One region of the Priestia sp. LL-8 genome, then DNA from elsewhere that is predicted to be linked to it. Evidence: a T-box and tRNA genes for the amino acid it is inferred to sense, from the RefSeq annotation. Region 1 holds a T-box; the other regions hold tRNA genes.
The links. A T-box is a leader RNA that pairs with one kind of tRNA and senses whether it is charged. The one in region 1 lies ahead of U9R83_RS23330 (valine--tRNA ligase), so its partner is inferred to be a tRNA-Val.
Positions count from the first base shown of each region.

Region 2: it encodes a tRNA-Val, which carries the amino acid that the T-box ahead of U9R83_RS23330 (valine--tRNA ligase) is inferred to sense. The anticodon was not compared.
Region 3: it encodes a tRNA-Val, which carries the amino acid that the T-box ahead of U9R83_RS23330 (valine--tRNA ligase) is inferred to sense. The anticodon was not compared.
Region 4: it encodes a tRNA-Val, which carries the amino acid that the T-box ahead of U9R83_RS23330 (valine--tRNA ligase) is inferred to sense. The anticodon was not compared.

Region 1 is NZ_JAZAQH010000001.1:4,454,781-4,462,166, forward strand. Features, by position in the region: gene U9R83_RS23320 (DUF420 domain-containing protein) at 1-272, opposite strand, end outside; gene U9R83_RS23325 (bifunctional folylpolyglutamate synthase/dihydrofolate synthase) at 429-1,727, opposite strand; gene U9R83_RS23330 (valine--tRNA ligase) at 1,823-4,465, opposite strand; T-box leader at 4,548-4,792, opposite strand; gene U9R83_RS23335 (hypothetical protein) at 5,023-5,220, shown strand; gene ysxE (spore coat protein YsxE) at 5,232-6,281, opposite strand; gene spoVID (stage VI sporulation protein D) at 6,359-7,386, opposite strand, start outside.
Region 2 is NZ_JAZAQH010000001.1:592,565-599,950, forward strand. Features, by position in the region: rRNA gene U9R83_RS03135 (23S ribosomal RNA) at 100-3,035, shown strand; rRNA gene rrf (5S ribosomal RNA) at 3,099-3,214, shown strand; tRNA gene U9R83_RS03145 (tRNA-Val) at 3,326-3,401, shown strand; tRNA gene U9R83_RS03150 (tRNA-Thr) at 3,406-3,481, shown strand; tRNA gene U9R83_RS03155 (tRNA-Tyr) at 3,490-3,573, shown strand; tRNA gene U9R83_RS03160 (tRNA-Gln) at 3,581-3,655, shown strand; tRNA gene U9R83_RS03165 (tRNA-Lys) at 3,660-3,732, shown strand; tRNA gene U9R83_RS03170 (tRNA-Gly) at 3,742-3,816, shown strand; tRNA gene U9R83_RS03175 (tRNA-Arg) at 3,823-3,899, shown strand; tRNA gene U9R83_RS03180 (tRNA-Pro) at 3,904-3,980, shown strand; tRNA gene U9R83_RS03185 (tRNA-Ala) at 3,986-4,061, shown strand; tRNA gene U9R83_RS03190 (tRNA-Met) at 4,092-4,168, shown strand; tRNA gene U9R83_RS03195 (tRNA-Ser) at 4,196-4,288, shown strand; tRNA gene U9R83_RS03200 (tRNA-Met) at 4,314-4,390, shown strand; tRNA gene U9R83_RS03205 (tRNA-Asp) at 4,395-4,470, shown strand; tRNA gene U9R83_RS03210 (tRNA-Phe) at 4,481-4,556, shown strand; tRNA gene U9R83_RS03215 (tRNA-His) at 4,567-4,642, shown strand; tRNA gene U9R83_RS03220 (tRNA-Gly) at 4,654-4,727, shown strand; tRNA gene U9R83_RS03225 (tRNA-Ile) at 4,734-4,810, shown strand; tRNA gene U9R83_RS03230 (tRNA-Asn) at 4,814-4,888, shown strand; tRNA gene U9R83_RS03235 (tRNA-Glu) at 4,893-4,964, shown strand; gene U9R83_RS03240 (M48 family metallopeptidase) at 5,174-6,433, shown strand; gene aceA (isocitrate lyase) at 6,826-7,386, shown strand, end outside.
Region 3 is NZ_JAZAQH010000001.1:154,668-162,053, forward strand. Features, by position in the region: rRNA gene U9R83_RS00885 (16S ribosomal RNA) at 1-667, shown strand, start outside; rRNA gene U9R83_RS00890 (23S ribosomal RNA) at 893-3,828, shown strand; rRNA gene rrf (5S ribosomal RNA) at 3,937-4,052, shown strand; tRNA gene U9R83_RS00900 (tRNA-Asn) at 4,062-4,136, shown strand; tRNA gene U9R83_RS00905 (tRNA-Glu) at 4,140-4,214, shown strand; tRNA gene U9R83_RS00910 (tRNA-Val) at 4,238-4,313, shown strand; tRNA gene U9R83_RS00915 (tRNA-Thr) at 4,318-4,393, shown strand; tRNA gene U9R83_RS00920 (tRNA-Tyr) at 4,402-4,485, shown strand; tRNA gene U9R83_RS00925 (tRNA-Gln) at 4,493-4,567, shown strand; tRNA gene U9R83_RS00930 (tRNA-Lys) at 4,572-4,644, shown strand; tRNA gene U9R83_RS00935 (tRNA-Gly) at 4,654-4,728, shown strand; tRNA gene U9R83_RS00940 (tRNA-Ala) at 4,751-4,826, shown strand; gene rocF (arginase) at 4,990-5,889, shown strand; gene U9R83_RS00950 (aspartyl-phosphate phosphatase Spo0E family protein) at 5,973-6,134, opposite strand; gene sigW (RNA polymerase sigma factor SigW) at 6,299-6,862, shown strand; gene U9R83_RS00960 (anti-sigma factor family protein) at 6,877-7,386, shown strand, end outside.
Region 4 is NZ_JAZAQH010000001.1:207,060-214,445, forward strand. Features, by position in the region: gene U9R83_RS01175 (Tex family protein) at 1-1,228, shown strand, start outside; gene cmpA (cortex morphogenetic protein CmpA) at 1,286-1,402, opposite strand; gene U9R83_RS01185 (SprT family protein) at 1,512-1,961, shown strand; tRNA gene U9R83_RS01190 (tRNA-Asn) at 2,096-2,170, shown strand; tRNA gene U9R83_RS01195 (tRNA-Ser) at 2,174-2,264, shown strand; tRNA gene U9R83_RS01200 (tRNA-Glu) at 2,274-2,348, shown strand; tRNA gene U9R83_RS01205 (tRNA-Val) at 2,373-2,448, shown strand; tRNA gene U9R83_RS01210 (tRNA-Asp) at 2,477-2,552, shown strand; tRNA gene U9R83_RS01215 (tRNA-Gln) at 2,564-2,638, shown strand; tRNA gene U9R83_RS01220 (tRNA-Lys) at 2,643-2,715, shown strand; tRNA gene U9R83_RS01225 (tRNA-Leu) at 2,728-2,810, shown strand; tRNA gene U9R83_RS01230 (tRNA-Leu) at 2,833-2,918, shown strand; tRNA gene U9R83_RS01235 (tRNA-Arg) at 3,009-3,085, shown strand; tRNA gene U9R83_RS01240 (tRNA-Gly) at 3,090-3,163, shown strand; rRNA gene U9R83_RS01245 (16S ribosomal RNA) at 3,245-4,796, shown strand; rRNA gene U9R83_RS01250 (23S ribosomal RNA) at 5,022-7,386, shown strand, end outside.

The DNA of each region.
Region 1 (7,386 bases):
GTGAATGCTGCTAAAATAAAACCTTTATGAGCATTGATATTTTTCCTAAAAATTGAAATCAACGCTGCAACTAAAAAAATAAATGTAAAACTATTCAAAATAGCATTTAACCGTGGAAAGATAGTCAAATCAAAACTTACTTTTCCTTGATAGCCAATATTCGAAAAGAATAGCAGTAAAATAATAACATTCGCTATCACTGAAAAGGTAAGAATAATACCGGTAAAGTTTTTATTGCTTTTCGGTACAATTTTTTCATTATTCTTACTCATGTTAACAATCTCCTTATTTAGTGATGTACATGTTTATTATATATCACTTACCTAGGGGGCGAAAGTGACAATACTTTGAACTTAGTGCTTCCTTATTATCCGTATCCCTTCCTCACATTATGTTAAAAGCAGCAAGATTTCACTTGCTGCTTTTGCTCATTTTAGAAGAAAAGCCCTTACTTCTGATATAAAATACAGAGACCCTGTAATTACGACCATGTCTTGTTCACCTGTCGCCTTTTCCTCTACGTAAGCAATTGCTTTTTTCCACTCCTCGTCCATATGCTTATTATGATGAGTACTCATCTCATAAAGCTCTTGAGCCGGACGAGCACGAGGAAAGTCAAACGACGTAAATGTAATACTTGCAGCGATTGTTTCAAGTTCTTGGACCATTCGATCTGCGCTTTTATCATTTAAGCAGCTGAAAACTAAATGAATGTTTCGATCTTCATAATGAAGGCGTAAAGTAGATAACAAGCTATCAATGCCTTCTGCATTATGAGCCCCATCAATAATGGTTAAAGGATGCTCATTTACTATCTCAAAGCGGCCATTCCACTTTGTATGCTGAATCCCTTTTATCATTTGCTCATTGGAGATAGAAAGCTTTTTCTTTTCTTTTAAATAACAAACGGCCATCACAGCCAAAGCTGCATTTTTAACTTGATGATAGCCAAGCATATTTAATTGCAAGTGTTCAAATGTACCATACGGCGTTTTTAACGTAAAGCCTTCTCCATTTGCTAAAGGCTCATAGTTTTCAATTTTAAATTCTTTTCCTAACACAAATAACGAAGCCTGCTTCGAATTTGCCTCTTCTGTAATGACGTCAAGCGCCTTTACTTGCTCTGCACCAGTAATAATAGGAACTTCTTTTTTAATAATCCCCGCTTTTTCTGCTGCAATTTCTTCTACCGTATCACCTAGTATCGCCATGTGATCAAATCCAATGTTTGTAACAATACTCACCATAGGATTCACAACGTTTGTTGAATCATATCGTCCCCCAAGACCTGTTTCAAACACAACATAGTCAACTGAATCATGATAGCCGAAATAAAGAAAAGCCATGATTGTAATCACTTCAAATTCCGTTGCTGACCCTAAATCCGTATGTTCTAGTCGCTCCACTACAGGCTTTACTTCCTGAACAAGAGCGGTCATTGCTTCATTTGAAATAGGCTGTCCATTCACACTGATCCGCTCATTAAATGTTTCGATATAAGGGGAAGTAAACGTTCCAACTTTATACCCTGCTTCTTCTAACATGTTTCGCAAATAAGAAACAGTAGAACCTTTACCATTCGTCCCAGCAACGTGAATAGCATTTATATTTTGCTGCGGAAAATCAAGCTGCTCTAGCATCCATTCCATTCGTTCTAATCCCGGCTTGATTCCAAATCGAAGTCTGTTATGAATCCAATCAAGCGCTTCTTCATATGTCGTTATCATCTTTTATTCACCTTTCTTTTCCATCGCTATTATTATGTAAAGAAAAAGCGTCGCTATACAAGCCACGCTTTTCTGTTCATTCATTAACCCATTGATTATCCGCGTAATTCAGCAATACGAGACTGAACAGCTTCACGTTTTTCAACATAATCCTGCTCTTTTGCACGCTCTTCTTCTACTACTTTAGCAGGCGCTTTTGCAATAAAGCCTTGGTTGTTTAATTTCTTTTGTACACGTTCTACTTCTTTGTTTAACTTGTCGTATTCTTTTTCTAAACGCGCGATTTCTTCTTCGATATTAATTAAACCTTCAAGAGGTAAAATTAATTCTGCACCTGTTACCACAGCAGTCATCGCTTTTTCATCTAATGAAACATCCGTTGAAATCACAAGCTCACTTGGATTACAGAAACGTTCTACATACGCACGGTTCTTTTCAAGCTGGCTTTGAATATTTTCATCTTTAGCTTTGATAAATAATTTTACTTGTTTGCTCATCGGCGTGTTCACTTCAGCACGAATGTTACGAACAGCGCGGATAATATCTACAAGTAAACGCATATCGTTAGCAGCTTCTTTATCAGAAAGCTCAGGGCGTACTTCCGGCCATTTAGCTACTGTAATCGATTCGCCTTCATGCGGCAAGCTTTGCCAAATTTCTTCGGTAATAAACGGCATGAATGGATGTAAAAGTCGCATTGTATTATCAAGTACATAAGCTAAAATGGAGCGAGTTGTCTTTTTAGCTGCTTCATCTTCTCCGTAAAGAGGAAGTTTAGCCATTTCAATATACCAATCGCAGAAATCATCCCAAATAAAGTTATAAAGAATGCGTCCAACTTCACCGAATTCATATTTGTCAGCTAATTTTGTCACATGCTCAATCGTCTCATTTAGGCGCGTTAAGATCCATTTATCAGCAACAGATTTTTCACCTGATAAATCAAGTTCTTCAAATGTGATGCCGTCCATGTTCATTAATGCAAAACGAGAAGCATTCCAAATTTTATTTGCAAAGTTCCACGTCGCTTCGACTTTTTCAAAGCTGAAGCGTAAATCTTGTCCTGGTGAGCTTCCTGTAGATAAGAAGTAGCGAAGAGAATCCGCACCGTATTTCTCGATTACTTCCATTGGATCTACACCGTTACCAAGTGATTTACTCATTTTACGACCTTCAGCATCTCGTACAAGACCGTGAATGAGTACATCATCAAACGGACGTTTACCCGTAAATTCAAGACCTTGGAAAATCATACGAGATACCCAGAAGAAAATAATATCGTAGCCTGTTACAAGCACGTTTGTTGGGTAGTAGCGTTTGAAATCAGCTGCATCCACATCGGGCCAGCCCATTGTTGAGAATGGCCATAGCGCTGAACTGAACCATGTGTCTAATACATCTGAATCTTGTTCCCAGTTTTCTATATCTGCTGGAGCCTCATGATCTACGTATACTTCTCCAGTTTCTTTATGGTACCAAGCTGGAATGCGGTGCCCCCACCAAAGCTGACGCGAAATACACCAGTCGCGAATATTTTCCATCCAGTGTAAATATGTTTTTTCAAAACGATCAGGCACAAAGTTTACTTTTTCTTCTTGTTTTTGAAGATCTACTGCTTTATCTGCTAACGGCTGCATTTTTACAAACCACTGAGTTGATAAATAAGGTTCAACAACGGCACCGCTTCGTTCACTGTGACCTACTGAATGCATATGGTCTTCAATGTTGAACAATACGCCGTCTTCTTGAAGGTCTTTAACAATTTGCTTACGACAAGCAAAACGATCCATTCCTTCATATTTACCTGCTTTGTCATTCATCGTACCGTCTTGATTCATCACTAAAATACGCTCTAAATTATGACGGTTTCCAATTTCAAAATCGTTCGGGTCATGAGCAGGCGTAATTTTTACCGCACCAGAACCGAATTCCATATCTACATAATCATCACCTACGATTGGAATTTCACGACCTACAATCGGAAGGACAACCTTTTTGCCGATTAAGTGCTTATAGCGATCATCTTCAGGGTGAACAGCTACAGCCGTATCTCCTAGCATTGTTTCAGGACGAGTTGTTGCGATTTCAATATGTCCAGAACCATCTGCCAACGGATAGCGCATATGATAAAACGCACCTTGTACATCTTTGTAAATAACCTCGATGTCTGAAAGAGCTGTTTTTGTAGCTGGATCCCAGTTAATAATATATTCTCCGCGATAGATTAACCCTTTTTTGTAAAGCGTTACGAATACTTCACGCACTGCTTTAGAAAGGCCTTCATCAAGCGTGAAGCGCTCGCGTGAATAGTCTAAGCCAAGTCCTAGCTTCGACCACTGCTGGCGAATAAAGCTTGCATATTCTTCTTTCCATTTCCACGTTTCGGCTACGAATTTTTCGCGGCCTAAATCGTAGCGGCTTTTCCCTTCGCTGCGAAGCTTTTCTTCTACTTTTGCCTGCGTTGCAATTCCCGCATGGTCCATACCAGGAAGCCATAGAACATCATAGCCTTGCATGCGCTTCATACGCGTTAAAATATCTTGTAACGTTGTATCCCAAGCGTGGCCTAAATGCAGCTTGCCCGTTACGTTTGGGGGTGGAATTACAATTGTGTATGGCTCTTTTTCAGGGTCATTTGTTGCTTCAAAAAACTTCCCGTCTAACCAATACTGATAACGATTTTCTTCAACGGCTTTTGGATCATACTTCGTTGGAAGAGTCACTTCTTTTTCAGACATAATGTATACCTCCATAATATAAAGTTTCAGTCTTTAGAAACTGTGTAAAGCTTTTATAAACATAAAAAAACTCCTTTCCTAATAAAAGGACGAAAGGAGTTGATTTCGCGGTACCACCTTTTTTTATAGACGTATCCCGTTTGATAAGCCTATACACTTCATTTCATAACGGTTGATTAACCGGCTTTTTCTACTGAGCTATGCAGCTGTTCAAAAAAGCTACTCATAGGCGACCTTCCGAGTGCACATTCTTAAGAAATCTCACAGCAGCTGATTTCTCTCTCTGAAAGACGAACATCCCGTACTCTTCCTATTCACTGTATTTATGTATGAATTTCTCTTAATTATACTATATGAAAAAATGTTGAATCGTCAATAATCTTCTCCACTTTTTTACGATTATATTCATAATTTTTTTGTTCTGCTCTTTATTTTTTCATTCACTCGCTAATTTTGGAAATAAAATGAAGAGTCCGCTCAAAAAAATGGCACCATTTCTTTCTTTTTTCATATACTGACTTTAACCTGGGCACGTGGATTGAAAGGGGCATGTACAAATGAAGAAACGAATAAATGTAAATTCGTATCAGCTGCAGCGATGGCTCAAAACAGCAGGAGCGGCTTGTGGACAGTTTATTGTTCCTTTAACAATTTTTCAAGGTATACGTACACTATTTTTCCCTACAACCTTTGATGTACTGTTGTTGGCACTACTTGCCATACTAGCGGTTGCTTTATATTCGGACTGGATTTAAAAACCCAAGCGCTATTCGTTCGCTTGGGCTTGTGCAGCTGCTTCCGCTGCCATTTTTTTTTGCTGATCTACTTCAAATATTTTAATATTGAGCTGTTCAATGTTTTTTGTTAGCCAGTATGCTCGAATAAATGACTGCATATGTTCAAGCTCCGTTTTACTTTCTTTATGCTGCCTATATTGAACGATACACTGATACAAGGGTTCTGGAAACGCTAAATAACTGTGCAAAAGCAGTCTTTCCTCTTCTCTGAGAGCAAAATGTTTTTCATACGTACTAAACCACTCATAGCTGTCATGGGTCGTTACTGGGTACGTGCGAAGAGTACGGAAATAAAATGAGACCAAATCATAAATCGGTGAAGCATCTTTTGCATGTTCAAAATTAATAAAAAAACCATTTCCCCGTTCGTCATAGATAAAATGTTTAGCCGATAGCTTTCCATGAGACGTAACCAGCCGGATCTTTTCCTTTTCTTCCATTTCATCGTTCCACTGATCGAGCTTTCCAAAACCAAACTCAAGCGCTCTTGTCATTTCATAATAAAATGTACAGTAATGCAATTCAAACGGGGACATATACACTTTCTTCTCGCATTCTACTACATACTGCTTCAGCTCTTCCTGACGTTTTTCCCACGTTTCTTTCATCGATGTATAATGATTTTCTATATCTTCTTTTTTCACTTCTACTTCCTGCGCCGAAGCGCCGTGAAGCTTAGCAAGCTCTTGAAATAATTTATGATATCGAATATCACGCTCTTCGGTTGGATTATTTGGGAGCCACGGCATTAAGTAATACGAGCCGCTCTCATCTGAAACAATAGGCTGAGAACGCTTCGTTTGATAAATAGGGACAAAGCCCATCCACCCTTTTTGATACACGTTCTGCAGCTTTTGAATGAAGTTCTGATTTCGCTCTTGATGATTCGCCATTTCTTTAAGCGCAAATACGCCAGTTTTTGTATAGACTTTTTTTACTTTTCCGTAGTCTTCGATAAAGTCAACATCTAAGTCATATTCTTTTAACAATACTTTGTAGTCTGCTACTGTCCGCTGCATCTATATTCTCCTTCCTCGTAAAAAATAAAGAAAACAGTTAAGACATTATATGCGTCAAAACTGTTTTCTTTCCGACTTTAACGAACGGGAATATTTAAGATGCTTCCTTCCTCCAGCTCATATTCATCTCCTAAATTATTCACTCGTAAAATGTTTTGTACATTCGTATTATAGCGGTTTGCTATCGTATCAAGCGAATCTCCGTCTTGAACAATACAAAGCTTCCACGTTGAAAAAGCTTCTTCTTCCCGCGAAAAGAGCTTTGTTAAATAAAGGGCGTTTTCATTTCGGCCGCTTTCATTTTCTTCTTTCCGAAATTCAACAATAATCTTTTCCTTTTCTTGCTCAGCTTCTTCCTGCTCAGTCTCTTGCTGAACGTCAGCATACGTATTTAATTCACTAGCTTGCGATTCTTCGAAGCTTTCGTGCTCTTGACGAAGCTGAAAGAGCTCAATCACATTGTCTTCTCTTTCTTCCTCGATTTGTGCCTCTTTTTTCACTTCGACTTCAAATGGTTCATATGCTTCCTCTTCATATTCCACGACCGGCTCAGCACGAGATTCTTTTTTGAATACAGATGAAAAATAACTAGGCGGCTCTTCTGAATGATCTTCTTCAATAGCCTCTGCCTCTAAAAGTACGGGAGCTTCACGATAGCTTACGTCAAACTCTTGCTCCTCTTGTTCCTCTTCTTCTTGGGCAAAGTTTTCAGTATATACCTCTTCAGCATCGTCCACTTCTTCATAGGAGACGATGTGCTGTTCTTCCGCAAACTCTTCCTCTTCTTCTCGTTCTTCATGCTGCTCCCCGTACAATCCTGTGATGGACAAGTCAGCCATTAGCTGCAGCTGATTTGTGCCTGGTAATTCATAATCAAATAAATCAATAGATACATATACATCTTCAATACTTTGAATACGATTTTTAGGAATGGTAATATCAACAGGAAATTGATGTGATAATTCAGCCGTTCCGTCTTCACGGACAGAGATAGATTGCACTTGATTCTCATTTGTATATTCGCGTAACGAGTCCTCTCCCTCGTACGTTTCGTATTCACCTGTTAATTGTAATGCTCCTCGAATAGACACATATTGGTCATATT
Region 2 (7,386 bases), 3.9 Mb from region 1:
TGAAAACTAGATAACAGTAATTGCTGAGGAAAAGTGAAACTTTTCTTTAATCAAACCAATAAATAACACAACAATATGTTGTACCATTTATTCGCTAATGGTTAAGTTAGAAAGGGCGCACGGTGAATGCCTTGGCACTAGGAGCCGATGAAGGACGGGACTAACACCGATATGCTTCGGGGAGCTGTAAGTGAGCTTTGATCCGGAGATTTCCGAATGGGGAAACCCACTGTTCGTAATGGAACAGTATCTTTATCTGAATACATAGGATATTGAAGGCAGACCCGGGGAACTGAAACATCTAAGTACCCGGAGGAAGAGAAAGCAAATGCGATTTCCTGAGTAGCGGCGAGCGAAACGGAATTAGCCCAAACCAAGAGGCTTGCCTCTTGGGGTTGTAGGACACTCTATACGGAGTTACAAAGGAACGAAGTAAATGAAGCGACCTGGAAAGGTCCGTCGAAGAAGGTAACAACCCTGTAGTTGAAACTTCGTTCCCTCTTGAGTGGATCCTGAGTACGGCGGAACACGTGAAATTCCGTCGGAAGCTGGGAGGACCATCTCCCAAGGCTAAATACTACCTAGTGACCGATAGTGAACCAGTACCGTGAGGGAAAGGTGAAAAGCACCCCGGAAGGGGAGTGAAAGAGATCCTGAAACCGTGTGCCTACAAGTAGTCAGAGCCCGTTAACGGGTGATGGCGTGCCTTTTGTAGAATGAACCGGCGAGTTACGATCCCATGCAAGGTTAAGCTGATAAGGCGGAGCCGTAGCGAAAGCGAGTCTGAATAGGGCGTTTAGTATGTGGTTGTAGACCCGAAACCAGGTGATCTACCCATGTCCAGGGTGAAGTTCAGGTAACACTGAATGGAGGCCCGAACCCACGCACGTTGAAAAGTGCGGGGATGAGGTGTGGGTAGCGGAGAAATTCCAATCGAACCTGGAGATAGCTGGTTCTCTCCGAAATAGCTTTAGGGCTAGCCTCATGTTGTGAGAGTCTTGGAGGTAGAGCACTGATTGGACTAGGGGCCCCCAACGGGTTACCGAATTCAGTCAAACTCCGAATGCCAAAGACTTATCCATGGGAGTCAGACTGCGAGTGATAAGATCCGTAGTCAAAAGGGAAACAGCCCAGACCACCAGCTAAGGTCCCCAAGTATACGTTAAGTGGAAAAGGATGTGGAGTTGCTTAGACAACCAGGATGTTGGCTTAGAAGCAGCCACCATTTAAAGAGTGCGTAATAGCTCACTGGTCGAGTGACTCTGCGCCGAAAATGTACCGGGGCTAAACGTATCACCGAAGCTGTGGATTGACATCTTTGATGTCAGTGGTAGGAGAGCGTTCTAAGTGCAGCGAAGTCAGACCGTAAGGACTGGTGGAGCGCTTAGAAGTGAGAATGCCGGTATGAGTAGCGAAAGACAAGTGAGAATCTTGTCCACCGAATGCCTAAGGTTTCCTGAGGAAGGCTCGTCCGCTCAGGGTTAGTCGGGACCTAAGCCGAGGCTGAAAAGCGTAGGCGATGGCCAACAGGTTGATATTCCTGTACCACCTCCCCGCCGTTTGAGTAATGGGGGGACGCAGTAGGATAGGGTAAGCGCGCTGCTGGATATGCGCGTTCAAGCAGTTAGGCTGATGAGTAGGCAAATCCGCTCATCGTAAAGGCTGAGCTGTGATGACGAGGGAATTATAGTACCGAAGTTCCTGATTCCACACTGCCAAGAAAAGCCTCTAGCGAGGCGGGAGGTGCCCGTACCGCAAACCGACACAGGTAGGCGAGGAGAGAATCCTAAGGTGATCGAGAGAACTCTCGTTAAGGAACTCGGCAAAATGACCCCGTAACTTCGGGAGAAGGGGTGCTCTGGTAGGGTGTATAGCCCGAGAGAGCCGCAGTGAATAGGCCCAGGCGACTGTTTAGCAAAAACACAGGTCTCTGCGAAGCCGCAAGGCGAAGTATAGGGGCTGACGCCTGCCCGGTGCTGGAAGGTTAAGAGGAGGGGTTATCCTTTGGGAGAAGCTCTGAATCGAAGCCCCAGTAAACGGCGGTCGTAACTATAACGGTCCTAAGGTAGCGAAATTCCTTGTCGGGTAAGTTCCGACCCGCACGAAAGGCGTAACGATCTGGGCACTGTCTCAACGAGAGACTCGGTGAAATTATAGTACCTGTGAAGATGCAGGTTACCCGCGACAGGACGGAAAGACCCCGTGGAGCTTTACTGTAGCCTGATATTGAATTTTGGTACAGCTTGTACAGGATAGGTAGGAGCCTGAGAAGCCGGAGCGCTAGCTTCGGTGGAGGCGTCGGTGGGATACTACCCTGGCTGTATTGAAATTCTAACCCGCGGCCCTGATCGGGCCGGGAGACAGTGTCAGGTGGGCAGTTTGACTGGGGCGGTCGCCTCCTAAAATGTAACGGAGGCGCCCAAAGGTTCCCTCAGAATGGTTGGAAATCATTCGTAGAGTGTAAAGGCACAAGGGAGCTTGACTGCGAGACCTACAAGTCGAGCAGGGACGAAAGTCGGGCTTAGTGATCCGGTGGTTCCGCATGGAAGGGCCATCGCTCAACGGATAAAAGCTACCCCGGGGATAACAGGCTTATCTCCCCCAAGAGTCCACATCGACGGGGAGGTTTGGCACCTCGATGTCGGCTCATCGCATCCTGGGGCTGTAGTCGGTCCCAAGGGTTGGGCTGTTCGCCCATTAAAGCGGTACGCGAGCTGGGTTCAGAACGTCGTGAGACAGTTCGGTCCCTATCCGTCGTGGGCGTAGGAAATTTGAGAGGAGCTGTCCTTAGTACGAGAGGACCGGGATGGACACACCGCTGGTGTACCAGTTGTCTTGCCAAAGGCATCGCTGGGTAGCTATGTGTGGACGGGATAAGTGCTGAAAGCATCTAAGCATGAAGCCCCCCTCAAGATGAGATTTCCCATAGCGTAAGCTAGTAAGATCCCTGAAAGATGATCAGGTTGATAGGTCAGAGGTGGAAGCGTGGCGACATGTGTAGCTGACTGATACTAATCGATCGAGGACTTAACCAAACTTTTAAAAGCGTAAGCTTTACTCAGCGAACTGTTATCTAGTTTTGAGAGAGCAATCTCTTGTCTGGTGGCGATAGCGAAGAGGTCACACCCGTTCCCATACCGAACACGGAAGTTAAGCTCTTTAGCGCCAATGGTAGTTGGGACTTTGTCCCTGTGAGAGTAGGACGTTGCCAGGCAATGAATAAGACCCCTTTTTATGCTCTTGTAAAAGAGTCTAGGGGTTTTTTATTTGGCTCATTTGTAAAAAACTTATATACAATACACACTGAATGTTGTGTATGATATTTGGAGGATTAGCTCAGCTGGGAGAGCACCTGCCTTACAAGCAGGGGGTCGGCGGTTCGATCCCGTCATCCTCCACCACCGTGCCGGTGTAGCTCAACTGGTAGAGCAACTGACTTGTAATCAGTAGGTTGGGGGTTCAAGTCCTCTTGCCGGCACCATTTATATCGGAGGGGTAGCGAAGTGGCTAAACGCGGCGGACTGTAAATCCGCTCCTTCGGGTTCGGCAGTTCGAATCTGCCCCCCTCCACCATCTTTATTGGGCTATCGCCAAGCGGTAAGGCAACGGATTTTGATTCCGTCATGCGTTGGTTCGAATCCAGCTAGCCCAGCCATAGAGAGCCATTAGCTCAGTTGGTAGAGCATCTGACTTTTAATCAGAGGGTCGAAGGTTCGAGTCCTTCATGGCTCATTTTAATAAGCGGAAGTAGTTCAGTGGTAGAACACCACCTTGCCAAGGTGGGGGTCGCGAGTTCGAACCTCGTCTTCCGCTCCATATAAAGCGCCCGTAGCTCAATTGGATAGAGCGTTTGACTACGGATCAAAAGGTTAGGGGTTCGACTCCTCTCGGGCGCGCCATAAACGGGAAGTAGCTCAGCTTGGTAGAGCACTTGGTTTGGGACCAAGGGGTCGCAGGTTCGAATCCTGTCTTCCCGACCATTTATGGGGCCTTAGCTCAGCTGGGAGAGCGCCTGCCTTGCACGCAGGAGGTCAGCGGTTCGATCCCGCTAGGCTCCACCAATTAAATTAAATAATTGTAACGAATAATATGGCGGTGTAGCTCAGCTGGCTAGAGCGTACGGTTCATACCCGTGAGGTCGTGGGTTCGACTCCCTCCGCCGCTACCATATAAGTTACATTTGTTATAAATATACGGAGGAATACCCAAGTCCGGCTGAAGGGATCGGTCTTGAAAACCGACAGGGGTGTTAAAGCCCGCGGGGGTTCGAATCCCTCTTCCTCCGCCATTTATTTATATCATATTCATATCATCGCGGGGTGGAGCAGTTCGGTAGCTCGTCGGGCTCATAACCCGAAGGTCGCAGGTTCAAATCCTGTCCCCGCAACCAAAGTGGTCCCGTGGTGTAGCGGTTAACATGCCTGCCTGTCACGCAGGAGATCGCGGGTTCGATTCCCGTCGGGACCGCCATTTACATAAAGGCTCGGTAGCTCAGTTGGTAGAGCAAAGGACTGAAAATCCTTGTGTCGGCGGTTCGATTCCGTCCCGAGCCACCATTTTAAGATGGCGATTGTGGCGAAGTGGTTAACGCACCGGATTGTGGTTCCGGCATTCGTGGGTTCGATTCCCATCAGTCGCCCCATCTTAAGTAACGCGGGTGTAGTTTAGTGGTAAAACCTCAGCCTTCCAAGCTGATGTCGTGAGTTCGATTCTCATCACCCGCTCCAAATAATGGGCCTATAGCTCAGCTGGTTAGAGCGCACGCCTGATAAGCGTGAGGTCGGTGGTTCGAGTCCACTTAGGCCCACCATATTCCACAGTAGCTCAGTGGTAGAGCTATCGGCTGTTAACCGATCGGTCGTAGGTTCGAGTCCTACCTGTGGAGCCATACTGGCCCGTTGGTCAAGCGGTTAAGACACCGCCCTTTCACGGCGGTAACACGGGTTCGAATCCCGTACGGGTCATCTTAAAAGCAGTTTGCATATGCAAACTGCTTTTTTTGTTTGTAAACAGAGTTTATTCTTTTGTCTAAACTCTATTTTTCGTTTTTCTATGATTGCCTCTCTCCGAATTGCATTTCTTATAGCACATCTATAAAAGCTTGTTCTAAATTTCGAAAAAAAACCTACAATAGTAATAACGGCATACTGTTTGTACAAAAGGAGGGGAATGCGTGAAAAAAATTGTTTGGTGGTCCATCGGAGTTTTTCTTGTGTATGGAGCGTGTATTTGGGTGTATTTATTCTATATAAGCGATACCTCTATTCCACAATCATTAAAGGGCACCAGCGTAGACCCGGCTACGTTTATGAATGCACGAGAACTTATGTTGACCGAAAAATATTCAAAAATTAGAGATGCACTCTTTTTTATCCGAATTCCATATGAGTGGCTAGGGTTTATTTTAATTTTAGTGTTAGGTGTATCTAAGAAAGTTAATAAGTGGTCTAAAGACATCAGCCGTTTCAGTCTTCTCCAAACTGCTATTTATGTATTTTGGTTATCCGTTCTGCTGCTGATCTATTCTTTTCCTATGGACTGGATTAGCTTTAAGCTTTCAAAGGCTTACCATATTACGACGCAACCTTTCCAAGGATGGATGAAGGATCTCTTTACAGATTTTTGGGTAAACTATGCCACCATGTTTTTAGTGATTGCTGTGTTATATGCATTCATTCGTAAGTTTTCAAAAAGATGGTGGCTGTATGCATGGCTAGTATCTATTCCATTTACGCTATTTTTGACGTTTATTCAACCAGTGGTTATCGATCCGTTATATAACGATTTTTATCCATTAAAGAATAAAGAGCTAGAGACGAAAATTTTACATTTAGCAGACGAAGCTCATATACCTGCTAAGCATGTATATGAAGTAAACATGTCTGAAAAAACGAACTCTCTCAATGCATATGTGACGGGAATAGGTTCTAATTCAAGAATTGTGTTATGGGATACTACTCTTAATAAATTAACAGAACGTGAAATTTTGTTTATCATGGCGCATGAAATGGGTCATTATGTAAAGAAACATATTTATGTGGGGATTGCTTCAGCATTAGTTTTATCGATCGTAGGTTTATGGCTAACGAAGCACTTAGCTCGCTTTGTGATTAAGAGATGGGGAAAAGCATTAAAAATTACTTCTCTTAGTGATTTAAATTCTTTACCGCTTATTCTACTTATTTTTTCTGTTCTTACATTTGCTGTGAGTCCGTTAACAAATATGCAGTCGCGTCATCATGAACTTCAATCTGACACGTACGCCATGGACCTAACAGGAGATAAGCAAGCTGCTATTAAAACGTTTCAGGACTTAACGAAATCAGGACTGTCTCAGGTAAATCCGCCGTATTTAGTGAAGATTTTCCGATATGGTCACCCAACAATACTGGAAAGAATTTCATTTGTTGAGAAGTATGAAAGAAATGAATAAGTGATATAAGAAAAAGTAAAGGATATATGAAGCCTTTTATACGTAGGTATTAATAGAAAAGCCTCCTTGCGAGTAGGAAAAAAATTCTAAAAGGAGGTTTCATTTTCGAAAGTACTGTTATATAATAACGTATGTAAAATAAAAACTGTTTTATAACAATAGGGAGGAATAGTTATTTGTGATTGAAAAGATAGCAGTCTAAATTCTCAGCGTATATTCACCTCAGCTAAGTCTTACTACATGTCCTTCAACTACTTACTTATTTCATCTACGTTCTCGCTAACACTATGGCAAACTGCTAATTTACTTCATCATGAAACAGACATATTCTAACTGCTGCGTTTTATATTTTTATGAATATAGAATTTTAAATTCATTAGGGGGTATAAAGAATGAAAGACATTCGTGTAAAAAACCTTGAAGAGAACTGGAAAAGCGATGAGCGTTGGAAAGGAATTGAACGTCCATATTCTGCAGAAAAAGTCATTGGGCTAAGAGGGTCCATTGATATTGAACATACGCTTGCTAGAAGAGGAGCCGAAAAGTTCTGGAACTTATTAAAAACAGAGCCATACGTTCATGCATTAGGAGCTTTAACAGGAAATCAAGCAGTACAACAGGTAAAAGCGGGGTTAAAAGCAATTTACTTAAGCGGATGGCAAGTAGCTGCAGATGCAAATCTTTCAGGAAACATGTATCCTGATCAAAGTTTATACCCGGCAAACAGCGTGCCGCATGTTGTGAAACGAATCAATCAAGCGCTGCAGCGTGCCGATCAAATTCAGCATTTAGAAGGAGAAGGGGATATCGATTACTTTGCTCCAATTGTAGCAGATGCAGAAGCAGGGTTTGGAGGACAGTTAAACGTATTTGAACTAATGAAAGGAATGATTGAGTCGGGAGCATCTGCCGTACACTTTGAAGATCAATTATCCTCTGAGAAAAAGTGTGGC
Region 3 (7,386 bases), 4.3 Mb from region 1:
CTCCGCCTGGGGAGTACGGTCGCAAGACTGAAACTCAAAGGAATTGACGGGGGCCCGCACAAGCGGTGGAGCATGTGGTTTAATTCGAAGCAACGCGAAGAACCTTACCAGGTCTTGACATCCTCTGACAACTCTAGAGATAGAGCGTTCCCCTTCGGGGGACAGAGTGACAGGTGGTGCATGGTTGTCGTCAGCTCGTGTCGTGAGATGTTGGGTTAAGTCCCGCAACGAGCGCAACCCTTGATCTTAGTTGCCAGCATTTAGTTGGGCACTCTAAGGTGACTGCCGGTGACAAACCGGAGGAAGGTGGGGATGACGTCAAATCATCATGCCCCTTATGACCTGGGCTACACACGTGCTACAATGGATGGTACAAAGGGCTGCAAGACCGCGAGGTCAAGCCAATCCCATAAAACCATTCTCAGTTCGGATTGTAGGCTGCAACTCGCCTACATGAAGCTGGAATCGCTAGTAATCGCGGATCAGCATGCCGCGGTGAATACGTTCCCGGGCCTTGTACACACCGCCCGTCACACCACGAGAGTTTGTAACACCCGAAGTCGGTGGAGTAACCGTAAGGAGCTAGCCGCCTAAGGTGGGACAGATGATTGGGGTGAAGTCGTAACAAGGTAGCCGTATCGGAAGGTGCGGCTGGATCACCTCCTTTCTAAGGATTTTTACATGACGTACGTTTTGACACTTTGTTCAGTTTTGAGAGTTCAATCTCTCAATTATAGAAAGCACACTACTTTCTTCTTATTAGATAAGAAGAATTTTGGTTGCGATTGTTCTTTGAAAACTAGATAACAGTAATTGCTGAGGAAAAGTGAAACTTTTCTTTAATCAAACCAATAAATAACACAACAATATGTTGTACCATTTATTCGCTAATGGTTAAGTTAGAAAGGGCGCACGGTGAATGCCTTGGCACTAGGAGCCGATGAAGGACGGGACTAACACCGATATGCTTCGGGGAGCTGTAAGTGAGCTTTGATCCGGAGATTTCCGAATGGGGAAACCCACTGTTCGTAATGGAACAGTATCTTTATCTGAATACATAGGATATTGAAGGCAGACCCGGGGAACTGAAACATCTAAGTACCCGGAGGAAGAGAAAGCAAATGCGATTTCCTGAGTAGCGGCGAGCGAAACGGAATTAGCCCAAACCAAGAGGCTTGCCTCTTGGGGTTGTAGGACACTCTATACGGAGTTACAAAGGAACGAAGTAAATGAAGCGACCTGGAAAGGTCCGTCGAAGAAGGTAACAACCCTGTAGTTGAAACTTCGTTCCCTCTTGAGTGGATCCTGAGTACGGCGGAACACGTGAAATTCCGTCGGAAGCTGGGAGGACCATCTCCCAAGGCTAAATACTACCTAGTGACCGATAGTGAACCAGTACCGTGAGGGAAAGGTGAAAAGCACCCCGGAAGGGGAGTGAAAGAGATCCTGAAACCGTGTGCCTACAAGTAGTCAGAGCCCGTTAACGGGTGATGGCGTGCCTTTTGTAGAATGAACCGGCGAGTTACGATCCCATGCAAGGTTAAGCTGATAAGGCGGAGCCGTAGCGAAAGCGAGTCTGAATAGGGCGTTTAGTATGTGGTTGTAGACCCGAAACCAGGTGATCTACCCATGTCCAGGGTGAAGTTCAGGTAACACTGAATGGAGGCCCGAACCCACGCACGTTGAAAAGTGCGGGGATGAGGTGTGGGTAGCGGAGAAATTCCAATCGAACCTGGAGATAGCTGGTTCTCTCCGAAATAGCTTTAGGGCTAGCCTCATGTTGTGAGAGTCTTGGAGGTAGAGCACTGATTGGACTAGGGGCCCCCAACGGGTTACCGAATTCAGTCAAACTCCGAATGCCAAAGACTTATCCATGGGAGTCAGACTGCGAGTGATAAGATCCGTAGTCAAAAGGGAAACAGCCCAGACCACCAGCTAAGGTCCCCAAGTATACGTTAAGTGGAAAAGGATGTGGAGTTGCTTAGACAACCAGGATGTTGGCTTAGAAGCAGCCACCATTTAAAGAGTGCGTAATAGCTCACTGGTCGAGTGACTCTGCGCCGAAAATGTACCGGGGCTAAACGTATCACCGAAGCTGTGGATTGACATCTTTGATGTCAGTGGTAGGAGAGCGTTCTAAGTGCTGTGAAGTCAGACCGTAAGGACTGGTGGAGCGCTTAGAAGTGAGAATGCCGGTATGAGTAGCGAAAGACAAGTGAGAATCTTGTCCACCGAATGCCTAAGGTTTCCTGAGGAAGGCTCGTCCGCTCAGGGTTAGTCGGGACCTAAGCCGAGGCTGAAAAGCGTAGGCGATGGCCAACAGGTTGATATTCCTGTACCACCTCCCCGCCGTTTGAGTAATGGGGGGACGCAGTAGGATAGGGTAAGCGCGCTGCTGGATATGCGCGTTCAAGCAGTTAGGCTGATGAGTAGGCAAATCCGCTCATCATAAAGGCTGAGCTGTGATGACGAGGGAATTATAGTACCGAAGTTCCTGATTCCACACTGCCAAGAAAAGCCTCTAGCGAGGCGGGAGGTGCCCGTACCGCAAACCGACACAGGTAGGCGAGGAGAGAATCCTAAGGTGATCGAGAGAACTCTCGTTAAGGAACTCGGCAAAATGACCCCGTAACTTCGGGAGAAGGGGTGCTCTGGTAGGGTGTATAGCCCGAGAGAGCCGCAGTGAATAGGCCCAGGCGACTGTTTAGCAAAAACACAGGTCTCTGCGAAGCCGCAAGGCGAAGTATAGGGGCTGACGCCTGCCCGGTGCTGGAAGGTTAAGAGGAGGGGTTATCCTTTGGGAGAAGCTCTAAATCGAAGCCCCAGTAAACGGCGGCCGTAACTATAACGGTCCTAAGGTAGCGAAATTCCTTGTCGGGTAAGTTCCGACCCGCACGAAAGGCGTAACGATCTGGGCACTGTCTCAACGAGAGACTCGGTGAAATTATAGTACCTGTGAAGATGCAGGTTACCCGCGACAGGACGGAAAGACCCCGTGGAGCTTTACTGTAGCCTGATATTGAATTTTGGTACAGCTTGTACAGGATAGGTAGGAGCCTGAGAAGCCGGAGCGCTAGCTTCGGTGGAGGCGTCGGTGGGATACTACCCTGGCTGTATTGAAATTCTAACCCGCGGCCCTGATCGGGCCGGGAGACAGTGTCAGGTGGGCAGTTTGACTGGGGCGGTCGCCTCCTAAAATGTAACGGAGGCGCCCAAAGGTTCCCTCAGAATGGTTGGAAATCATTCGTAGAGTGTAAAGGCACAAGGGAGCTTGACTGCGAGACCTACAAGTCGAGCAGGGACGAAAGTCGGGCTTAGTGATCCGGTGGTTCCGCATGGAAGGGCCATCGCTCAACGGATAAAAGCTACCCCGGGGATAACAGGCTTATCTCCCCCAAGAGTCCACATCGACGGGGAGGTTTGGCACCTCGATGTCGGCTCATCGCATCCTGGGGCTGTAGTCGGTCCCAAGGGTTGGGCTGTTCGCCCATTAAAGCGGTACGCGAGCTGGGTTCAGAACGTCGTGAGACAGTTCGGTCCCTATCCGTCGTGGGCGTAGGAAATTTGAGAGGAGCTGTCCTTAGTACGAGAGGACCGGGATGGACACACCGCTGGTGTACCAGTTGTCTTGCCAAAGGCATCGCTGGGTAGCTATGTGTGGACGGGATAAGTGCTGAAAGCATCTAAGCATGAAGCCCCCCTCAAGATGAGATTTCCCATAGCGCAAGCTAGTAAGATCCCTGAAAGATGATCAGGTTGATAGGTCAGAGGTGGAAGCGTGGCGACATGTGTAGCTGACTGATACTAATCGATCGAGGACTTAACCAAACTTTAAAAGCGTAAGCTTTACTCAGCAAACTGTTACCTAGTTTTGAGAGAACAAAACTTTTTAAAAAAGTCTTGCTTTCTTTATCAAATCATGTATAATATATTATGTCTGGTGGCGATAGCGAAGAGGTCACACCCGTTCCCATACCGAACACGGAAGTTAAGCTCTTTAGCGCCAATGGTAGTTGGGACTTTGTCCCTGTGAGAGTAGGACGTTGCCAGGCTATTATTATTCCACAGTAGCTCAGTGGTAGAGCTATCGGCTGTTAACCGATCGGTCGTAGGTTCGAGTCCTACCTGTGGAGCCAACTGGCCCGTTGGTCAAGCGGTTAAGACACCGCCCTTTCACGGCGGTAACACGGGTTCGAATCCCGTACGGGTCACCATTTATTTTTATCTACATAATAGTGGAGGATTAGCTCAGCTGGGAGAGCACCTGCCTTACAAGCAGGGGGTCGGCGGTTCGATCCCGTCATCCTCCACCACCGTGCCGGTGTAGCTCAACTGGTAGAGCAACTGACTTGTAATCAGTAGGTTGGGGGTTCAAGTCCTCTTGCCGGCACCATTTATATCGGAGGGGTAGCGAAGTGGCTAAACGCGGCGGACTGTAAATCCGCTCCTTCGGGTTCGGCAGTTCGAATCTGCCCCCCTCCACCATCTTTATTGGGCTATCGCCAAGCGGTAAGGCAACGGATTTTGATTCCGTCATGCGTTGGTTCGAATCCAGCTAGCCCAGCCATAGAGAGCCATTAGCTCAGTTGGTAGAGCATCTGACTTTTAATCAGAGGGTCGAAGGTTCGAGTCCTTCATGGCTCATTTTAATAAGCGGAAGTAGTTCAGTGGTAGAACACCACCTTGCCAAGGTGGGGGTCGCGAGTTCGAACCTCGTCTTCCGCTCCATTTCTATATAAAAAAAGATATTGGGGCCTTAGCTCAGCTGGGAGAGCGCCTGCCTTGCACGCAGGAGGTCAGCGGTTCGATCCCGCTAGGCTCCACCATACATATAAACGTACAACCTTTAAGCAATTTGCTTAAAGGTTTTTTTGTGCAGTTTCTACAAATTAGAATTGTATATATATTCAAAAAAGTGTCGAGTTGAGCCATCGCTCATTTAGCCGTTACAATAAGAGAGTAGCAACATTTGTGATGGGGGGACATATTATGAATAAGCTTTCAATTATTGGAGTACCGATGGATTTAGGTCAAACTCGCCGTGGGGTCGATATGGGGCCAAGTGCGATACGATATGCAGGTGTCATTGAACGCATCGAGAATATTGGCTATAGTGTAGAAGATAAAGGGAATATTGAAATTGCCTTAGCTGAACGAGTACATAGTGATGAAAATACAAACTTAAAGAATTTAAAAGCTGTAGCAGATGCTAGCGAGAGGCTTGCTCAGACCGTAAGTGATGTTATTACAAATAAAAGGTTTCCTTTAGTGCTAGGGGGAGATCACAGTATCGCTATCGGAACACTAGCAGGAGTAAGTCGTCATTATAAAAACTTGGGCGTGATTTGGTATGATGCACACGGAGATTTGAATACAGCAGATACGTCTCCTTCAGGAAATATTCACGGTATGCCATTGGCGGCAAGTATAGGTGTAGGAGACGAAGCATTGACTCGAATTGGTGGTTATACACCTAAAGTTAAGCCTGAAAATATTGTGATTATCGGAGCACGTTCTTTAGATGAAGGAGAAAAAGAGCTAATAAAGGAAAAAGGCATTAAAGTGTATACGATGCATGAGATAGATCGAATGGGCATGACAAAAATAATGGAAGAAACAATTTTATATTTGCAGGATAAAACAGATGGCGTTCATCTATCACTCGATTTAGATGGACTGGATCCACATGATGCACCTGGAGTAGGAACACCAGTTATCGGTGGAATAAGCTATAGAGAAAGTCATTTAGCTATGGAGATGTTGGCAGAATCTCAGCTAATCACTTCTGCTGAGTTTGTGGAAGTGAATCCTATTTTAGATGAACGGAATAAAACAGCTACCGTAGCTGTTGCATTAATGGGCTCACTTTTAGGAGAAAAATTAGTATAAAACATTAATACCTACCAAAAGGTACATGAAATATATATGAAGATAAAAAAAAAGAAGCTCTTAGTTCAGATTCGAGAGCTTCTTTATATAGAGAAAAACTTTTCATATTCATTTAATAAACCATCTAGCTCTGAACTTACTCTCACCACTGTTAGTGATGATAAAGGGTTTTCTGCTGCAAGAGTGACCATGTTATTTCTACATTCTTCAATTTGATTCAAAAGGTTCTCTTTTGTATGAGTCAAGCTTTCCACTCCTCTTCTTTTCATCTATACTAATTACATAACCTACGTACGATCTTTTTAAACGTATTTGACAAATTTTTGTTAAAATAATTAAGCATAAGTGAAACTTTATGATAAAGTACACGTATATATACTATCCCGCAATGGGCGGAGGTAACCGTTACATGGATTTATTATTAAAAAGGAAAATAAAAAAAGTAAAAAAAGGTGACCAGGATGCGTTTGCTGACATAGTAGAATATCACAAGGATAAACTTTTTCATCTATGTTATCGAATGTTAGGAAACCGGGAAGAGGCGCAAGACGCTGCACAAGAAGCGTTTATTCGAGCCTATGTAAATATTCATAGCTATGACACAAGTAAAAAGTTTTCCACCTGGTTATATCGAATTGCTACAAATCTTTGTATTGATCGAATTCGTAAAAAAAAGCCAGACTATTATTTAGATGCAGAAGTAGCCGGGACCGACGGGTTAAATATGTACTCTCAAATAGCTGCCGATCAGGCCTTACCAGAGGAAGAACTAGAGCAAGTAGAATTGCAAGAATTCATTCAGTCGGAAATATTAAAGCTACCTGAGAAATATCGAACTGTCATTGTCCTAAAATATATAGATGAGCTGTCGTTAAAAGAAATCAGCGATATTTTAGACCTGCCGCTTGGTACGGTAAAGACTAGAATTCACAGAGGACGTGAAGCTTTAAGAAATCGACTTCGCCACTTGTAAGGAGTGAACTAAGAATGAAATGTCCAAAAATGTATGTAAATCTCATTCATGAACATTTAGATGGAGATATTACAAAAGAAAATGAACTATTATTAAAAGAGCATTTGCATCAATGCAAAGGTTGTCAGCAGCATATGCATCAGTTAAAAAGAACCATTGCATTTGTGCAAAGCACTTCTCATATAGAATTACCTATGAACTTTACAGCAGGTGTTATGGCTGGGTTACCACGTGAGAAGAATCGAATTCGAATGAATAGATGGTTTACAAACCACCCGATTCTTAGTGCAGCTGCTGTATTTGTGCTGTTAATGTCCGGCACGGTGTTTTCAGCTTGGGAAACGGATGAAGACTTTTCTGTTTCAAAGCAGCCGAACCTAGTCATTCACGATAAAACAGTCGTTGTACCGAAAGGTGAGACCGTTAAAGGTGATATTACTGTGAGAAATGGCGATATTAAAATTGAAGGAAAAGTAGATGGAAACGTTACTGTTATACATGGTGATAAGTACCTAGCTTCTGCA
Region 4 (7,386 bases), 4.2 Mb from region 1:
CCAACCTCCATTGAAAGGGAAAGTAGTATTAGGGGTAGATCCAGCTTTTCGAACAGGCTGCAAATTAGCTGTAGTAGATGAAACGGGCAAGGTATTAAAAATTGATGTTATTTATCCACATCCTCCTGTGAGAAAAGCAGCGGAAGCGCAAAATAAATTAAAGAAAATGTTCGCTGAATACCCTATTGAAGTAGTAGCAATTGGAAACGGAACGGCATCTCGCGAAACGGAGCAATTTGTAGCGGATGTTCTTAAAGAAATTGAAAACCCAGTTTATTATTTGATTGTGAATGAAGCGGGAGCAAGCGTATATTCGGCTTCTGATGTTGCTAGAGAGGAATTTCCTGATTTTCAAGTAGAAGAGCGAAGCGCTGTATCGATTGCCAGAAGGCTGCAAGATCCGCTGGCTGAACTTGTGAAAATTGATCCTAAGTCGGTAGGGGTAGGGCAGTATCAGCATGATGTGTCTCAAAAGCAATTAAATGATTCACTGACTTTTATTGTAGAGACAGTAGTAAACCAAGTAGGAGTAAATGCAAACACGGCTTCTGCTTCGCTTCTACAATACGTTGCTGGTCTAAATAAGACAGTTGCTCAAAACATTGTAAAATATCGGGATGAAAACGGAAAATTCTCTAACCGAAAACAGTTGAAGAAAATTCCGCGTCTAGGTGCTAAAACCTATGAGCAGTGTATTGGGTTTTTACGTATTATAGAAGGTGAAGAACCTTTAGACAGAACGGGTATCCATCCTGAAACATATGGAGACGTTAAAAAGCTTTTAAAGAAAGCGGAAGTGAAAGAGACTGAGCTTGGAACGGAGAAAGTAAAAGAAGCATTAAAACATATTTCTTTACCCGAAATATCAGAAGAACTAAGTATAGGAGAGCTTACTTTAAAAGACATTATAGAAGCGCTCGTAAGACCGGAAAGAGATCCTCGTGATGAACTGCCAAAACCTTTGCTACGTCAGGATATTTTGAAGCTAGAGGATCTAGCAAAAGGTATTCAGCTTGAAGGTACAGTGCGAAACGTCGTAGACTTCGGAGCGTTCATCGATATAGGAGTTAAGCAAGACGGTCTAGTCCATATTTCTAAATTAACGAATCGGTACGTTAAGCACCCCCTCGATGTCGTTTCAGTAGGAGATTTGGTGAATGTGTGGGTAGAAGACGTAGACATGAAAAAAGGAAGAGTTGCACTGACGATGATTCCGCCCCATCAATAATAAAATTGCCTTTTCAGATTTTCTGAAAAGGCAATTTTATTTGTAAAAAGAAGTGATTTAAGAAGCGGAATTATTTTTTTGATAAAAAAACCAACATTGATTGAGCAATTTTATTTGTGCGCGGTCTTTCTCAGAATAAGCGCGCCTCATTTGTTTTTGTAGCCACATTGGCATAAGGGCAATCACTCCTTTTCATTTATGATAAGGTGAATAGTGAGTATGTAATGAAGTGTATGCCCAAAGAGCTAGTCAGGTGATTTCATACAGTAGAGGAGTATATAAGATGAATGATAAAGATTTACAAATACTTGTAGAAGAAATTTCATTGAAGCTGTTTCACAAACCATTTCGTCATGAAGCCACTTTTAATTCTCGTTTACGTACGACAGGTGGAAGGTATTTATTAAGTACATCTAATATAGAAGTAAACTACAAATACTTTGAACAATATGGCAGGCAAGAAATAGTAGCAATCATTAAACATGAGCTCTGTCATTATCATTTGCATATTGAGGGGAAAGGGTATAAGCATGGAGATCAAGACTTTAAAAGGCTAATGAAAGAAGTAGGCGCCCCTCGATTTTGTCAGGCATTGAAAAAAGAAAGTGATGGAAAGAAAAAAGAGCACATATATGTATGTATGCAGTGTGATCAAAAATATGTTCGAAAAAGAAAAGTGAACACGGTTAAATATGTTTGTGGAAAGTGTAAAGGTAAATTAAAAAAAATGTAGAAGATGCTTGACTAAAATAGATTGATTATGATAAATTAATAAAGCCGTCTCAAATAAACGGCAAAGAAATTACAAAAACTTATTGACATTACATATAATGTCGATTACAATGTAAGAAGTCTGATAAATATTATTCCACAGTAGCTCAGTGGTAGAGCTATCGGCTGTTAACCGATCGGTCGTAGGTTCGAGTCCTACCTGTGGAGCCATATGGAGAAGTACTCAAGTGGCTGAAGAGGCGCCCCTGCTAAGGGTGTAGGTCGTGTAAGCGGCGCGAGGGTTCAAATCCCTCCTTCTCCGCCATTTTATAATGGCCCGTTGGTCAAGCGGTTAAGACACCGCCCTTTCACGGCGGTAACACGGGTTCGAATCCCGTACGGGTCACCATTGATTTTCATTTACATATTCTGTGGAGGATTAGCTCAGCTGGGAGAGCACCTGCCTTACAAGCAGGGGGTCGGCGGTTCGATCCCGTCATCCTCCACCATTTGACTGTTTTATACATAATTTTGGATGGTCCCGTGGTGTAGCGGTTAACATGCCTGCCTGTCACGCAGGAGATCGCGGGTTCGATTCCCGTCGGGACCGCCATTTTAAATTATTGGGCTATCGCCAAGCGGTAAGGCAACGGATTTTGATTCCGTCATGCGTTGGTTCGAATCCAGCTAGCCCAGCCATAAAGAGCCATTAGCTCAGTTGGTAGAGCATCTGACTTTTAATCAGAGGGTCGAAGGTTCGAGTCCTTCATGGCTCATTTTCATTTCTTGCGGGTGTGGCGGAATTGGCAGACGCGCTAGACTTAGGATCTAGTGTCTTTACGACGTGGGGGTTCAAGTCCCTTCACCCGCATCTTATTCATTTTATGTATTTAGCGGTCGTGGCGGAATGGCAGACGCGCTAGGTTGAGGGCCTAGTGGGGGCGACCCCGTGGAGGTTCAAGTCCTCTCGGCCGCACCAAAAAAACTTTTTAAAAAAGTGTTGACATAAGAAAACAGAAATGATATTATAATAAAGTCGCCAAAACAACGGCGGTAAACATCATAAGAAGCGCCCGTAGCTCAATTGGATAGAGCGTTTGACTACGGATCAAAAGGTTAGGGGTTCGACTCCTCTCGGGCGCGCCATATTGCGGGTGTAGTTTAGTGGTAAAACCTCAGCCTTCCAAGCTGATGTCGTGAGTTCGATTCTCATCACCCGCTCCAAATATATTGAACTTTGAAAACTGAACAAAGCGACAAACGTCAACGTTAATTTTTATTTTTTAAATGAGCAAGTCAAACATTTCTTCGGAGAGTTTGATCCTGGCTCAGGATGAACGCTGGCGGCGTGCCTAATACATGCAAGTCGAGCGAACTGATTAGAAGCTTGCTTCTATGACGTTAGCGGCGGACGGGTGAGTAACACGTGGGCAACCTGCCTGTAAGACTGGGATAACTTCGGGAAACCGAAGCTAATACCGGATAGGATCTTCTCCTTCATGGGAGATGATTGAAAGATGGTTTCGGCTATCACTTACAGATGGGCCCGCGGTGCATTAGCTAGTTGGTGAGGTAACGGCTCACCAAGGCAACGATGCATAGCCGACCTGAGAGGGTGATCGGCCACACTGGGACTGAGACACGGCCCAGACTCCTACGGGAGGCAGCAGTAGGGAATCTTCCGCAATGGACGAAAGTCTGACGGAGCAACGCCGCGTGAGTGATGAAGGCTTTCGGGTCGTAAAACTCTGTTGTTAGGGAAGAACAAGTACGAGAGTAACTGCTCGTACCTTGACGGTACCTAACCAGAAAGCCACGGCTAACTACGTGCCAGCAGCCGCGGTAATACGTAGGTGGCAAGCGTTATCCGGAATTATTGGGCGTAAAGCGCGCGCAGGCGGTTTCTTAAGTCTGATGTGAAAGCCCACGGCTCAACCGTGGAGGGTCATTGGAAACTGGGGAACTTGAGTGCAGAAGAGAAAAGCGGAATTCCACGTGTAGCGGTGAAATGCGTAGAGATGTGGAGGAACACCAGTGGCGAAGGCGGCTTTTTGGTCTGTAACTGACGCTGAGGCGCGAAAGCGTGGGGAGCAAACAGGATTAGATACCCTGGTAGTCCACGCCGTAAACGATGAGTGCTAAGTGTTAGAGGGTTTCCGCCCTTTAGTGCTGCAGCTAACGCATTAAGCACTCCGCCTGGGGAGTACGGTCGCAAGACTGAAACTCAAAGGAATTGACGGGGGCCCGCACAAGCGGTGGAGCATGTGGTTTAATTCGAAGCAACGCGAAGAACCTTACCAGGTCTTGACATCCTCTGACAACTCTAGAGATAGAGCGTTCCCCTTCGGGGGACAGAGTGACAGGTGGTGCATGGTTGTCGTCAGCTCGTGTCGTGAGATGTTGGGTTAAGTCCCGCAACGAGCGCAACCCTTGATCTTAGTTGCCAGCATTTAGTTGGGCACTCTAAGGTGACTGCCGGTGACAAACCGGAGGAAGGTGGGGATGACGTCAAATCATCATGCCCCTTATGACCTGGGCTACACACGTGCTACAATGGATGGTACAAAGGGCTGCAAGACCGCGAGGTCAAGCCAATCCCATAAAACCATTCTCAGTTCGGATTGTAGGCTGCAACTCGCCTACATGAAGCTGGAATCGCTAGTAATCGCGGATCAGCATGCCGCGGTGAATACGTTCCCGGGCCTTGTACACACCGCCCGTCACACCACGAGAGTTTGTAACACCCGAAGTCGGTGGAGTAACCGTAAGGAGCTAGCCGCCTAAGGTGGGACAGATGATTGGGGTGAAGTCGTAACAAGGTAGCCGTATCGGAAGGTGCGGCTGGATCACCTCCTTTCTAAGGATTTTTACATGACGTACGTTTTGACACTTTGTTCAGTTTTGAGAGTTCAATCTCTCAATTATAGAAAGCACACTACTTTCTTCTTATTAGATAAGAAGAATTTTGGTTGCGATTGTTCTTTGAAAACTAGATAACAGTAATTGCTGAGGAAAAGTGAAACTTTTCTTTAATCAAACCAATAAATAACACAACAATATGTTGTACCATTTATTCGCTAATGGTTAAGTTAGAAAGGGCGCACGGTGAATGCCTTGGCACTAGGAGCCGATGAAGGACGGGACTAACACCGATATGCTTCGGGGAGCTGTAAGTGAGCTTTGATCCGGAGATTTCCGAATGGGGAAACCCACTGTTCGTAATGGAACAGTATCTTTATCTGAATACATAGGATATTGAAGGCAGACCCGGGGAACTGAAACATCTAAGTACCCGGAGGAAGAGAAAGCAAATGCGATTTCCTGAGTAGCGGCGAGCGAAACGGAATTAGCCCAAACCAAGAGGCTTGCCTCTTGGGGTTGTAGGACACTCTATACGGAGTTACAAAGGAACGAAGTAAATGAAGCGACCTGGAAAGGTCCGTCGAAGAAGGTAACAACCCTGTAGTTGAAACTTCGTTCCCTCTTGAGTGGATCCTGAGTACGGCGGAACACGTGAAATTCCGTCGGAAGCTGGGAGGACCATCTCCCAAGGCTAAATACTACCTAGTGACCGATAGTGAACCAGTACCGTGAGGGAAAGGTGAAAAGCACCCCGGAAGGGGAGTGAAAGAGATCCTGAAACCGTGTGCCTACAAGTAGTCAGAGCCCGTTAACGGGTGATGGCGTGCCTTTTGTAGAATGAACCGGCGAGTTACGATCCCATGCAAGGTTAAGCTGATAAGGCGGAGCCGTAGCGAAAGCGAGTCTGAATAGGGCGTTTAGTATGTGGTTGTAGACCCGAAACCAGGTGATCTACCCATGTCCAGGGTGAAGTTCAGGTAACACTGAATGGAGGCCCGAACCCACGCACGTTGAAAAGTGCGGGGATGAGGTGTGGGTAGCGGAGAAATTCCAATCGAACCTGGAGATAGCTGGTTCTCTCCGAAATAGCTTTAGGGCTAGCCTCATGTTGTGAGAGTCTTGGAGGTAGAGCACTGATTGGACTAGGGGCCCCCAACGGGTTACCGAATTCAGTCAAACTCCGAATGCCAAAGACTTATCCATGGGAGTCAGACTGCGAGTGATAAGATCCGTAGTCAAAAGGGAAACAGCCCAGACCACCAGCTAAGGTCCCCAAGTATACGTTAAGTGGAAAAGGATGTGGAGTTGCTTAGACAACCAGGATGTTGGCTTAGAAGCAGCCACCATTTAAAGAGTGCGTAATAGCTCACTGGTCGAGTGACTCTGCGCCGAAAATGTACCGGGGCTAAACGTATCACCGAAGCTGTGGATTGACATCTTTGATGTCAGTGGTAGGAGAGCGTTCTAAGTGCAGCGAAGTCAGACCGTAAGGACTGGTGGAGCGCTTAGAAGTGAGAATGCCGGTATGAGTAGCGAAAGACAAGTGAGAATCTTGTCCACCGAATGCCTAAGGTTTCCTGAGGAAGGCTCGTCCGCTCAGGGTTAGTCGGGACCTAAGCCGAGGCTGAAAAGCGTAGGCGATGGCCAACAGGTTGATATTCCTGTACCACCTCCCCGCCGTTTGAGTAATGGGGGGACGCAGTAGGATAGGGTAAGCGCGCTGCTGGATATGCGCGTTCAAGCAGTTAGGCTGATGAGTAGGCAAATCCGCTCATCATAAAGGCTGAGCTGTGATGACGAGGGAATTATAGTACCGAAGTTCCTGATTCCACACTGCCAAGAAAAGCCTCTAGCGAGGCGGGAGGTGCCCGTACCGCAAACCGACACAGGTAGGCGAGGAGAGAATCCTAAGGTGATCGAGAGAACTCTCGTTAAGGAACTCGGCAAAATGACCCCGTAACTTCGGGAGAAGGGGTGCTCTGGTAGGGTGTATAGCCCGAGAGAGCCGCAGTGAATAGGCCCAGGCGACTGTTTAGCAAAAACACAGGTCTCTGCGAAGCCGCAAGGCGAAGTATAGGGGCTGACGCCTGCCCGGTGCTGGAAGGTTAAGAGGAGGGGTTATCCTTTGGGAGAAGCTCTGAATCGAAGCCCCAGTAAACGGCGGCCGTAACTATAACGGTCCTAAGGTAGCGAAATTCCTTGTCGGGTAAGTTCCGACCCGCACGAAAGGCGTAACGATCTGGGCACTGTCTCAACGAGAGACTCGGTGAAATTATAGTACCTGTGAAGATGCAGGTTACCCGCGACAGGACGGAAAGACCCCGTGGAGCTTTACTGTAGCCTGATATTGAATTTTGGTACAGCTTGTACAGGATAGGTAGGAGCCTGAGAAACCGGAGCGCTAGCTTCGGTGGAGGCGTCGGTGGGATACTACCCTGGCTGTATTGAAATTCTAACCCGCGGCCCTGATCGGGCCGGGAGACAGTGTCAGGTGGGCAGTTTGACTGGGGCGGTCGCCTCCTAAAATGTAACGGAGGCGCCCAAAGGTTCCCTCAGAATGGTTGGAAATCATTCGTAGAGTGTAA